3 regions of the Paenibacillus sp. FSL P4-0176 genome follow, and region 1 is predicted to be linked to each of the others. Evidence: predicted binding sites of a transcription regulator. Region 1 holds the regulator's gene; each other region holds the start of a gene.
The links. The regulator NrdR, encoded in region 1, represses ribonucleotide reductase genes. The targets are predictions, from matches to a motif close to AACACNATATATNGTGTT.
Positions count from the first base shown of each region.

Region 2: the regulator NrdR is predicted to act here: its motif matches at 1,586-1,603, upstream of MKY95_RS11405 (adenosylcobalamin-dependent ribonucleoside-diphosphate reductase).
Region 3: the regulator NrdR is predicted to act here: its motif matches at 1,972-1,989, upstream of MKY95_RS30875 (anaerobic ribonucleoside triphosphate reductase).

Region 1 covers NZ_CP150242.1:2,285,819-2,289,103, forward strand. The annotation lists gene coaE (dephospho-CoA kinase) at 1-337, shown strand, start outside; gene MKY95_RS10665 (lytic transglycosylase domain-containing protein) at 334-897, shown strand; gene MKY95_RS10670 (alpha/beta-type small acid-soluble spore protein) at 980-1,201, opposite strand; gene nrdR (transcriptional regulator NrdR) at 1,318-1,785, shown strand; tRNA gene MKY95_RS10680 (tRNA-Ala) at 1,971-2,043, shown strand; gene MKY95_RS10685 (S-layer homology domain-containing protein) at 2,281-3,285, opposite strand, start outside.
Region 2 covers NZ_CP150242.1:2,445,807-2,449,091, reverse strand. The annotation lists gene MKY95_RS11405 (adenosylcobalamin-dependent ribonucleoside-diphosphate reductase) at 1-1,524, opposite strand, end outside; gene MKY95_RS11400 (SNF2-related protein) at 2,091-3,285, shown strand, end outside.
Region 3 covers NZ_CP150242.1:6,757,107-6,760,391, reverse strand. The annotation lists gene MKY95_RS30875 (anaerobic ribonucleoside triphosphate reductase) at 1-1,924, opposite strand, end outside; gene MKY95_RS30870 (histidine kinase dimerization/phospho-acceptor domain-containing protein) at 2,405-3,285, shown strand, end outside.

The DNA of each region.
Region 1 (3,285 bases):
TCCGGCGATCCGAAAAGAGATGCGCGAACGGGCTGCTGCATACGCGTTGCAACATCCGGATAAACTTGTGGTATCTGATATTCCTTTGCTCTACGAATCAGGTCTGGAGGACGGTTTTGAGGAAGTCATGGTTGTATATGTCCCGAGATCGGTGCAACGAGATCGCTTGATGAGTCGGGATGGAATGACTGCAGCACAGGCTGAGGCTCGAATGGATGTACAGATGGATATTGAGCGCAAAAAACAGCTGGCAGACATTGTTATCGATAACAGCGGCTTATGGTCTGCGACGGAACAGCAAATTGACTCATATCTACAGCGTAAGGGTTTGTTATGAGAATATTGCGTAAGAAACGTGTATTGCTGTTGATGTTTGTTTCCTTTGTAATGGTGTTATTTCTGAATACAAACTGGATGGCATGGTTCTATCCCATACATTATAAGGAAGAGATCCGTGCCCAATCTCAGAGTTATGAGGTTGATCCGTTTCTGATTGCTTCCATTATCAAGGTGGAGACCAATTTTAAGACAAGCAAGGAATCCAAACGAGGTGCCATTGGGCTCATGCAACTGATGCCGGACACGGCGAACTGGATACTGGAACAAGCCAAAATTCCCGACACTTCGCTGGAGGAATTAAAGCACGAGCCAGAACGAAATATTCAGTTAGGCACATGGTATCTGCGGAATCTGTCCGATCAATTTGATGGCAATGAAGCAGTTATGATCGCTGCCTATAATGCGGGTCCAGGCAAAGTAAACAGTTGGCTTAGAGATGGTGTATGGGATGGCTCGTTCGATACGGTGAAAGATATTCCGTTTGGTGAGACGCGTCACTATGTACAAAGAGTCATTTACTATTATAATCAGTATGTAAAGATCTATAATACGTTCTAAGTATATAAGTAGAAGCACAGAGCAGGCCGGTTATTCACCGGCCGCTCCATGCTCCTCTGTGTAGCGTATTACGATGCAGATATTATTGGTATTGACCTGCCAATTGCTGTTCTGCAATTGTTACCAGACGCTTCGTGATGTATCCACCGATCGAACCGTTCTCGTAAGAAGTCATGTTACCTTGGTATCCGTCTTGTGGGATGCTGATTCCGAGTTCTTGAGCAACTTCATATTTCATTTGCTCGAGTGCTGCGGAAGCTTTAGTTACCACCAAGTTGTTGGAGTTACCATTGCTTTGTGCCATTGCTGTTCACCTCCTCGCGGGTTGGTAAAAGTATTATGTGTCGGCAATGCGTTTTTCATTACAAAATCAGTACAGGGAATATGTGGTAAAAAGTAAAACGTGGGAAGTGATCTGTTTTGAAGTGTCCTTATTGCGGTTATATGGGTACCAAAGTGCTTGATTCGCGTCCGGCCAACGAAGCAAAATCCATTCGTCGTCGCCGTGAGTGTGAGCAGTGTGCCCGAAGATTTACAACGTTTGAGATGATTGAGGAGACTCCACTGATCGTCATTAAGAAAGATGGCAGTCGTGAAGAGTTCAGCCGGGACAAAATTCTCCGTGGGCTTATTCGTGCCTGTGAGAAACGTCCAGTCTCCGTAGAGACCCTGGAGATGATGGTATCTGAAGTGGAGAAATCTCTGCGTAATACAGCCGATGCTGAAGTTGAGAGTCGCCAGATTGGTGAGCTGTTGATGGAACAGTTGTTTCCAGTCGATGAAGTGGCGTATGTCCGTTTTGCGTCGGTATACCGCCAGTTCAAAGATATCAATATGTTCATGAAAGAACTGAAATCCCTGTTGTCCAAAGACGATCTGGAGGATTAGTGAAGTTGGTAAAGGGAGAAGAGCAGTCTGGAGTTCCAGTCCGTGTGTACCAGAGAAATCGGTTGTTCTTCTCCAATCACTTTGGATCTTGAGAAAGTGATTGACAGCGAAAGCTGGATTTTATATGATATAGGAGTCGCCTGTGGAACGTAGCAGTGTTGGACAAGTTATCTATTTCATATCCTGGGGCCTTAGCTCAGCTGGGAGAGCGCATCGCTGGCAGCGATGAGGTCAGGGGTTCGATCCCCCTAGGCTCCATAATCAAGAATGCCATCACATTATTGTGATGGCGTTTTTTTGTGCGTGAAATAAATCAAAACATGCATTAATTAATTAGAATTTTTTGGACTTGGGGATGAATATTCTAGATGCAAAAATAGAGGGTTTAAAGTCCTGACTGTGGAGTTGTCAAAAAAAGTACAGTTTGAAAACAAGGAGACCCTACCGGCTGGATATTGTCCAGTCGGTAGGGTCTCCATTTTTCTGTATACGCTTTCAGTCAGCCAGATATTCGACGAATCTTACAAAGATCGTGGCTACTTCGGCACGGGTGGCGGTGGCTTTGGGAGCAAAGAAGTTGTCCGGCTTGCCTACTACAATGCCGGTGCCCCGCAGCGCCTGAACGGCCTCCAACGCCCAAGAGCTGATCTCACTCTCGTCCGTGAAGGACTTAGCGTGGCTTTCAGGCAGCTCATAGCCCTTGTACTTCATGTAGTTGTATAGTATCACCAGCATCTGCTCGCGCGTCATCGGTGAATTGGGGTCAAACAGGTTTGCGTTTGTACCGTTGACTATGCCTTTTTCGGCCGCCCACTCAGCTGCCGCGGTGTACCATTGCCCGTCCGTCACGTCGTTAAAGCGGGAACTCGTGTAGCTGGAGAGGTTTACGTTCTCAAGATTGGCCAGTACCTGCACGAACATTGCACGTGTCATTGCGGTGCCGGGTGAGAACGTTGTGGACGTCGTGCCGTTGAAAAGATCGTATGTGTAGGCGAAATTTATATAGCTGTAGAACCAGTCGTCCATGTTGGCATCCCTGAAAGGATTGCCCGATATCACGAGGAAGCCCAGTGGGGTGGCGTCATCAACCGCCAGCTCCGTACCCTCACGGATGTTCAGCGACATGCCGTTATCTAAGCTAACTTTTGCGCCGCTCGGTCCTATCACAACCGCTCCGCCGCTCCGTATCTTCGATCCGCCATGGATATCCACACGGTTGCCGTTTGGCAGGTTCACATGCGCGTCTTTGCCGCCTACTGTAACCGTACCGTCGCTCGCGATCGTCGAGCCTCCCGAAATGGTCACTGTGCTGTTGCCGCCGGGTAGTGTCACTTCGGCGCTCTTGTCTGCCGGAATGGTTACCTTACCGTTTGAGTCTATCGTTGTGCCTTCAGGTACCTTAATCTTCGTCCCGCCTTTGGTCGCAATCTCGCCGCCACCGGGGAGGGTGGTGTTGCCGTTTTTGTCTGTGACCGCGGGCTTATCCTTCGGTGTATTCAC
Region 2 (3,285 bases), 160 kb from region 1:
TCGAATGCCCTGTTTACGGATGGCCTCTCCCACTTCAGGGTACGTCGCAACCATGTTTTTCATGAATCCACTCTGTAAATACGGTTCAGCTTCGAAAGCTGGAAAAGCTCCCTTCTCTGCTGCAATCTCTGCCGATGCCAGATAGGCCTCCTTCGCCATGAATCCATACAGTCTATCCAGAAAAACAAGAGATTCAGGACTGCCGTATCGAATACGCAGCTTAATCATCAGCTCTGCCAGTCCCATGGTGCCAAGCCCAACCCGGCGTTCACGCTGCTGATTCAGTCTATTTTCCTCAAAATGATATGGTGTTGCATCGATGACATTGTCCAAAAATCTAGCCGAGATACGAGTGGTTTCCGCCAGTTCATCCCATGCCACATCATGATTTGTTTCATCGTAGAATTTGGACAGATTGATCGCAGACAGATTACATACACCCCAGGCAGGCAGACCCTGTTCTGCGCAAGGATTAGTACAGTTAATCGGATTGAAGTACCAGCTGTTGGACATCTGGTTGTAGTACTCCATGAATACCACACCGGGCTCTCCAGATTTCCAGGCTGATTCAATAATGGTATGCCAGATTTCGCGCGCCTTCAGTGTACGATAGTGCACCACCGCATGACCTGCGGCTTTCCATTGCTGCATATCCCCGTTCCACTCGATGTCGTAGTCCGGATCGTTCGTATCGGGGAAAACCAAATCCCAATCTCCGTCCTGCTTGACAGCCTCCATAAATGCGTTGCTCACACATACAGACAGATTGGCATTGGTCACCTGCCCCATCGTTTGTTTCACGGTAATAAAATCAAGCACATCCGGATGCCAGTCATTCATCATCAGCATGAGCGCACCCCGGCGGCTTCCGCCCTGTTCAATCAGTCCAGTCGTATAACTGAACAATCCGCCCCACGATACGGAACCGCTGGATGATCCGTTGACACCTTTCACCACCGCTCGGCGAGGACGCAAAGAGGACAAATTAATACCTACACCTCCCCCACGTGCCATAATTTCCGTCATCTCGGTCAAAGTCTTCATGATGCCACCCCGACTGTCTTGCGGAGACGGAATGACATAACAATTGAAAAGTGTCAGCTCATCGCTTGCCCCCGCGCCCGCAGCAATGCGGCCTCCGGGTACTAACTTCCAATCTTCCAACACGGAGCGGAACTTGGACTCCCACGTTGCCCGCTGATCGGCTGTGGATTCGACAGAAGCCATCGCTTTGGCAAGACGGTCCCACATCTCTTCCGGTGTTTTTTCTATGTTGAGTGTCAATTTCTCCACGTTTGTCTCAATCATCTCTCCGCTTCGAGTCCTTACCTGTACAAGCTGACCCTGACGTTCTATGATTTCGCCCACTTCCTTGGTTGGGAACTTCGGATCATCCTTCGTTAATACCAATACCACATCTCCGACCTTGGCATGATTCGAATCAGCGTCCTTCCAGGCGTATCGGTCCAGGAATATTTTTTCGCTAAGTCCTTCTAATTGGTACGATCGTTGGTTCGATTTCATCGCTACATTCAACCTCCCCGGCATAAAGCTCCATTTTCACTATAAAAGTAAATTATGACGAAACACCACATATAGTGATATAAAAACAGTATATTACACCATATATTGATTTTCCATGCGACTTTTATCACAGACCTTATTTTATAGACTCCCTATACACGGACAAGCTTCTTCACACACCCTCATACGCATGAATACGACATCAGTGAATTTTTTGGCACAGAAAAAACATGTGCCTTTACTAAATTTCTGGGTTCAATATAAGTTAAACTAATCATTTGCACGTCAACGGAGAGGACAGAAAAAACCTGAAAAAGCGAAGCGTTCGCCTAAAAGCTTTCTGAAAGAAAGCTGCATCGAAAGCATACGCTATCCCCGGATTTCCCCCTCCAGAAAAGGGAATCAAAGAAATCTGGGGATAACAGCGATTGGAAGGTTGTTCTGTCATCGTAGTGTTCGTGCAAATAAAATGTAGTTCAACTTATATAGTTATGAACTGACTCTCATTCGTCCATACTATTACCTACGAATAAAACGTCATCACGTATGGCAGGGGAGGAAACACCATGAACCGGAAAAACCCGCACCACATGAATCAACCTGTAGCCGAGCTACCCGTTCCGTTGGAATTTGATCGGACCTGGATTAATCAATTGGAATCACGACTGGATAAAGGAGGTCCTTGGGGGGATTATCGACTCTTCCAACTCGGCATTCAAGCCGAAGAGACCAACCTGATTCCCAATTTTGACGAGATCCAATGTCTCAAGCATCTACAAGGTCTCACTCCACTCCCTCACCAGATGGACACTGCACGCAGAGTATTATTTGAAATGTCAGGCCGGGCCATTCTCGCCGATGAGGTGGGTCTTGGCAAAACCATTGAAGCCGGTCTCATTCTGAAAGAATATATGGTTCGGGGTCTCGTATCCAAGGTACTCATTCTCGTGCCAGCCTCTCTTGTACTGCAATGGGTACGGGAGTTGAATTCAAAATTTGGCATCCCTGCTATTGCCCAGAAAAAGGCCTATTCCTGGCAGAATGAAGTGGTTGTTGCTTCCATGGATACAGCCAAACGTGACCCGCATAAAGATATGCTGCTGAATACCGACTACGACATGATTATTATTGACGAGGCTCATAAACTCAAAAACAAGAAAACAACCAACTATCAATTCATGCTCAAATTGCGCAAAAAGTATTGTCTGCTGCTCACAGCTACACCTGTGCAGAACGATATGAGTGAATTGTTCAATCTGATCAACCTGCTGAAGCCCGGTCAACTGGGTCGTCAGGGTGACTTTGCGGCCAACTTTGTTGTAGACAAACGGGTTCCGAAAAATCAGGAACAGCTTAAGAACGAGTTATCCAAAGTCATGATTCGTAACCGCCGCGGCGAAGGCCCTGTTCAATTTACCAAACGGAATGTCTCCAACGTGAATCTGCAACTATCGCCCGAAGAACAAGCGCTTTATGATGGCGTGACTTCCTTTGTTAAAGACCAGTACCAGGAAGCTGGCGGCAACCTGAGCAGCATGCTCTCCCTTGTTACATTGCAGCGTGAAGTGTGCAGCAGTCGGGATGCTGTATTCGTGACGCTGGTTAATCTGTCGAAGAAACTTCCGCTGGACTCTCCCCTTCGGGACAAGATTTGGGAACTCGTTGCCCATATTAAAGCGATCAAGGAGAATACCAAAGCGGAGAAAACGATGGAACTGGTTCGGAACATGAATGAAAAAGTAATTATCTTCACTGAATACC
Region 3 (3,285 bases), 2.8 Mb from region 1:
TTGCAGCATTGAAGCGTACTTTGTAATCTCCGGTCAGATAGCCAGTTACGCGACGTAACCGCTGGAAGTGTACATGGTTCTCGTGGGCTCCACAGTTTGGGCATACATCCCCAATGACGCCTTCATAACCACATGCAGGGCAGCGATCAATTGGATGATTAATGGAGAAATAACCGATATCCTGCGCCAGTGCATACTGTACAATTCGCAGGAAAGCTGCGGTGTTGGCCCGAACGTTTCCGTCAAGCTCCACATAGGAGATCGCACCCGCGTTACATAAAGTGTGGAATGGGGCCTCCAGTTCAATCTTCCGATATGCTGGAAGCGTGTGGTAGACCGGGATATGGAATGAATTCGTATAATACTCCCGATCATTCACTCCGGGAATAATGCCATAACGCTCTCTGTCGATCTTCGTGAATTTGCCGGACAACCCTTCAGCAGGTGTGGCAAACAGTGTGATATTCAAGTTATGCTGCTCGCTCATCCGGTCACAGAACTCTCTCATGGTCCGAATAATGTTGAGCGCTTCGCGATGTACATGAGGGTCCTGCCCATGATGGCGCCCATAGAGAGCTGTCATACATTCCGCGAGACCGATAAAACCAAGAGATAATGTTCCATGCTTTAACAGCTCGGCAACCGGCTCGTTCGGGCCAAGCTGTTCTCCACCTTCCCATACACCCTCCCGCATCATGAAGTCCGATGCCTTGGCAGGCTGCAATGTCTGAATTCGGTAGCGGTGTAACAGGCCGGAAGCGGCATTATGCATAACTGACTCCAAAGCAGTATAGAATCCGGCTCGGTCAGCGACAGCTCTTGCACCTTGGCAGATGCCAAACCGGATGCCGAGCTTCACGAGGTTAATGGTGTTGAAGGACAGATTACCTTTACCACTTTGACGATTGCGACCAAACCGGTCAGCCAGTGTACGTGTGCGGCATCCCATGGTTGCGATGATCGTATCCGGATCTTCCGGATGATAGAAAGGCAGATTGAAAGAGGCATCCACATTGACAAAGTTAGGATACATCCGCCGGGATGAACAGCTGACTGCGAGCCGGAACAGATCATAGTTCGGCTCTCCTTGAGCCTGATTGATCCCCTGTTTACATTGGAAAATATGTTGAGGGAACACGGGAGTCTCCCCGTTGCCCAGACCACGAATGGTTGCTTCCAGCAACGAGCGTGATACCAACCGTCCTTCCGCAGAAGTACATAATCCATAGTTCAGTGAAGTAAATGGAATCTGACCACCCGCCCGGCTGCTCATCGTATTCAGGTTATGAATCAGTGATTCAGCAGCTTGTCCTGTCTCCAATTCAGTCTCTTCATAGGCGAAGGCATATGCCCGCGGACATTGATTCTTCGCTTCGATGCTATCCAGATGAAGCTGTTCATCCCCGATCAGAACATTTTCACCAAAGAGCCGTTGCCCTTTGCGGTAGTGTTTGCGGAACGATCGCTGTACATAAGGGGCCAGATCCCAGTCAATTTTATTGGCCGATACACCGCCATATTGACTGTTCTGCTGGGATTGGAAGATGATCGCAACCAGAGCCATGGCAGACATGATCGTCTGAGGTGTGCGAACCGATCCGTTACCTGTGTTGAAACCCGCAGCAAGGAGACGGTCAAACGGGATAAAGATACAGTTGGTCGTTCCAAGTGCATACTGATCCAGATCGTGTACATACAGATCCCCATTCTCCACAGCTTGGGCAAGCTCTTCCGGCAATACATGACGCAGAGCATGCCACTTGGCGGTCTCCGAACCGAGCCTGCTCATCTTACCACTGAAGGAATCCCCGTTCAGATTCGCATTTTCCCTCAGCGTATCGGCGTCTTCTGCGCCAATAATTCGTCTTCCCAGGTCGGATAATAGATCGGATGCCGGTGGGGTGGCATACTCAAGCATGTTCATGTAAGGTTCCTCCTAAAATGATTTTGGTTATCATTTAATTCACGTTAAATACTATATGTAGATTCGTCTTATCCATTTATAAACTATATGTGGTTTTTTGGGTGTGATAATGATCACACAGCTTACTGAACAAAGTGGACTTTCCTTTAATTGCTGCGGATAAAGGTTCCCAAAGTCTGAGCGGAAGCGTATAATTTCTAGTTATTCTGCAAGTATAATATCCGAAGTCGGACAAGATGGACTTTAATCAAGCTGAAAAGGCGAGTTGCAATGAATTCGCGGTCGTTAAACCATCCGTTTAAGACCTGCTTTTGTCCACAAATGGCAATAGGCAGGGAGTATGATTCTCTTATACTTCTACGGTGTTAATCATATAAGTATAGATTGTGACAGCTATTCGGATTTTTGATGACCCCTGTACGTGATTAAACATTCTGAAATACAGATTTGAAAGTGCAGCTAAGATAAGAGGGGTGAATCATGGGGACGGCAGAAGGCATTACAAGAGGCTTCTATGAAGATATAAAGGAAGCTGCGGCCCATATCGTAGACGTATTAAGCGGTATATTGAAGGTCAATACCATCTTTGTTGCCACGAATGACGGGGTGACCAATGTCATTTTGGAGGCCTTTAATCGTACGGAAGAGTTAGTTGTTAAAGGCAGTGCACTTCCATTTACGGATTCATATTGCAGCCTGGTATTAAGAGACAACGGTAACGTGCTTACGATCCCGGATACATGTGAACATCCGATGACACGATCCATGGGCGTTACGAGCGGACTTGGCAATCGCTTCTTCGTGGGCGTGCCTATTATGAGAAGATCGGGCGAAACATTTGGCACCATCTGTCTGATGGATGATCCTGGTTATGTGATCAGCGAAACCGATATGAAGACACTGAAGGCGATGGCTGTATTCCTGGGTTATGTTGTTGATCTGGAAAGCACGTTGCATGTTCAGGAGCAGAAATTGAGTGATTCGGAACAAATGCAAGAACAGCTCCAGGCAGAGAAAGAACGTGCCGAATCTGAGGCTATGACCAAAACACAGATGTTGAAGCTAATGAGTCACGAGATTCGCAATCCTTTGAACGGTATTTTGGGACTGACAGATCTGATGCGCACACCGGATATGCCTGAGGAGCAGTCCGAATATGTGAACATGATTGAGACAAGCGGCAATATTCTGCTTTCCTTGCTGAATAATATGATGAATTTCAACACTAATGAAGCAGGTAAAACGGTTATACATGATGATCCGTTTGATCTGGTAGGCACCATTGAGAATACCGTGTATCTCTATGCCGGGATTGCGACGGGCAAGAACATTGAGCTGGGATTAAATCTTGAACTGAATGT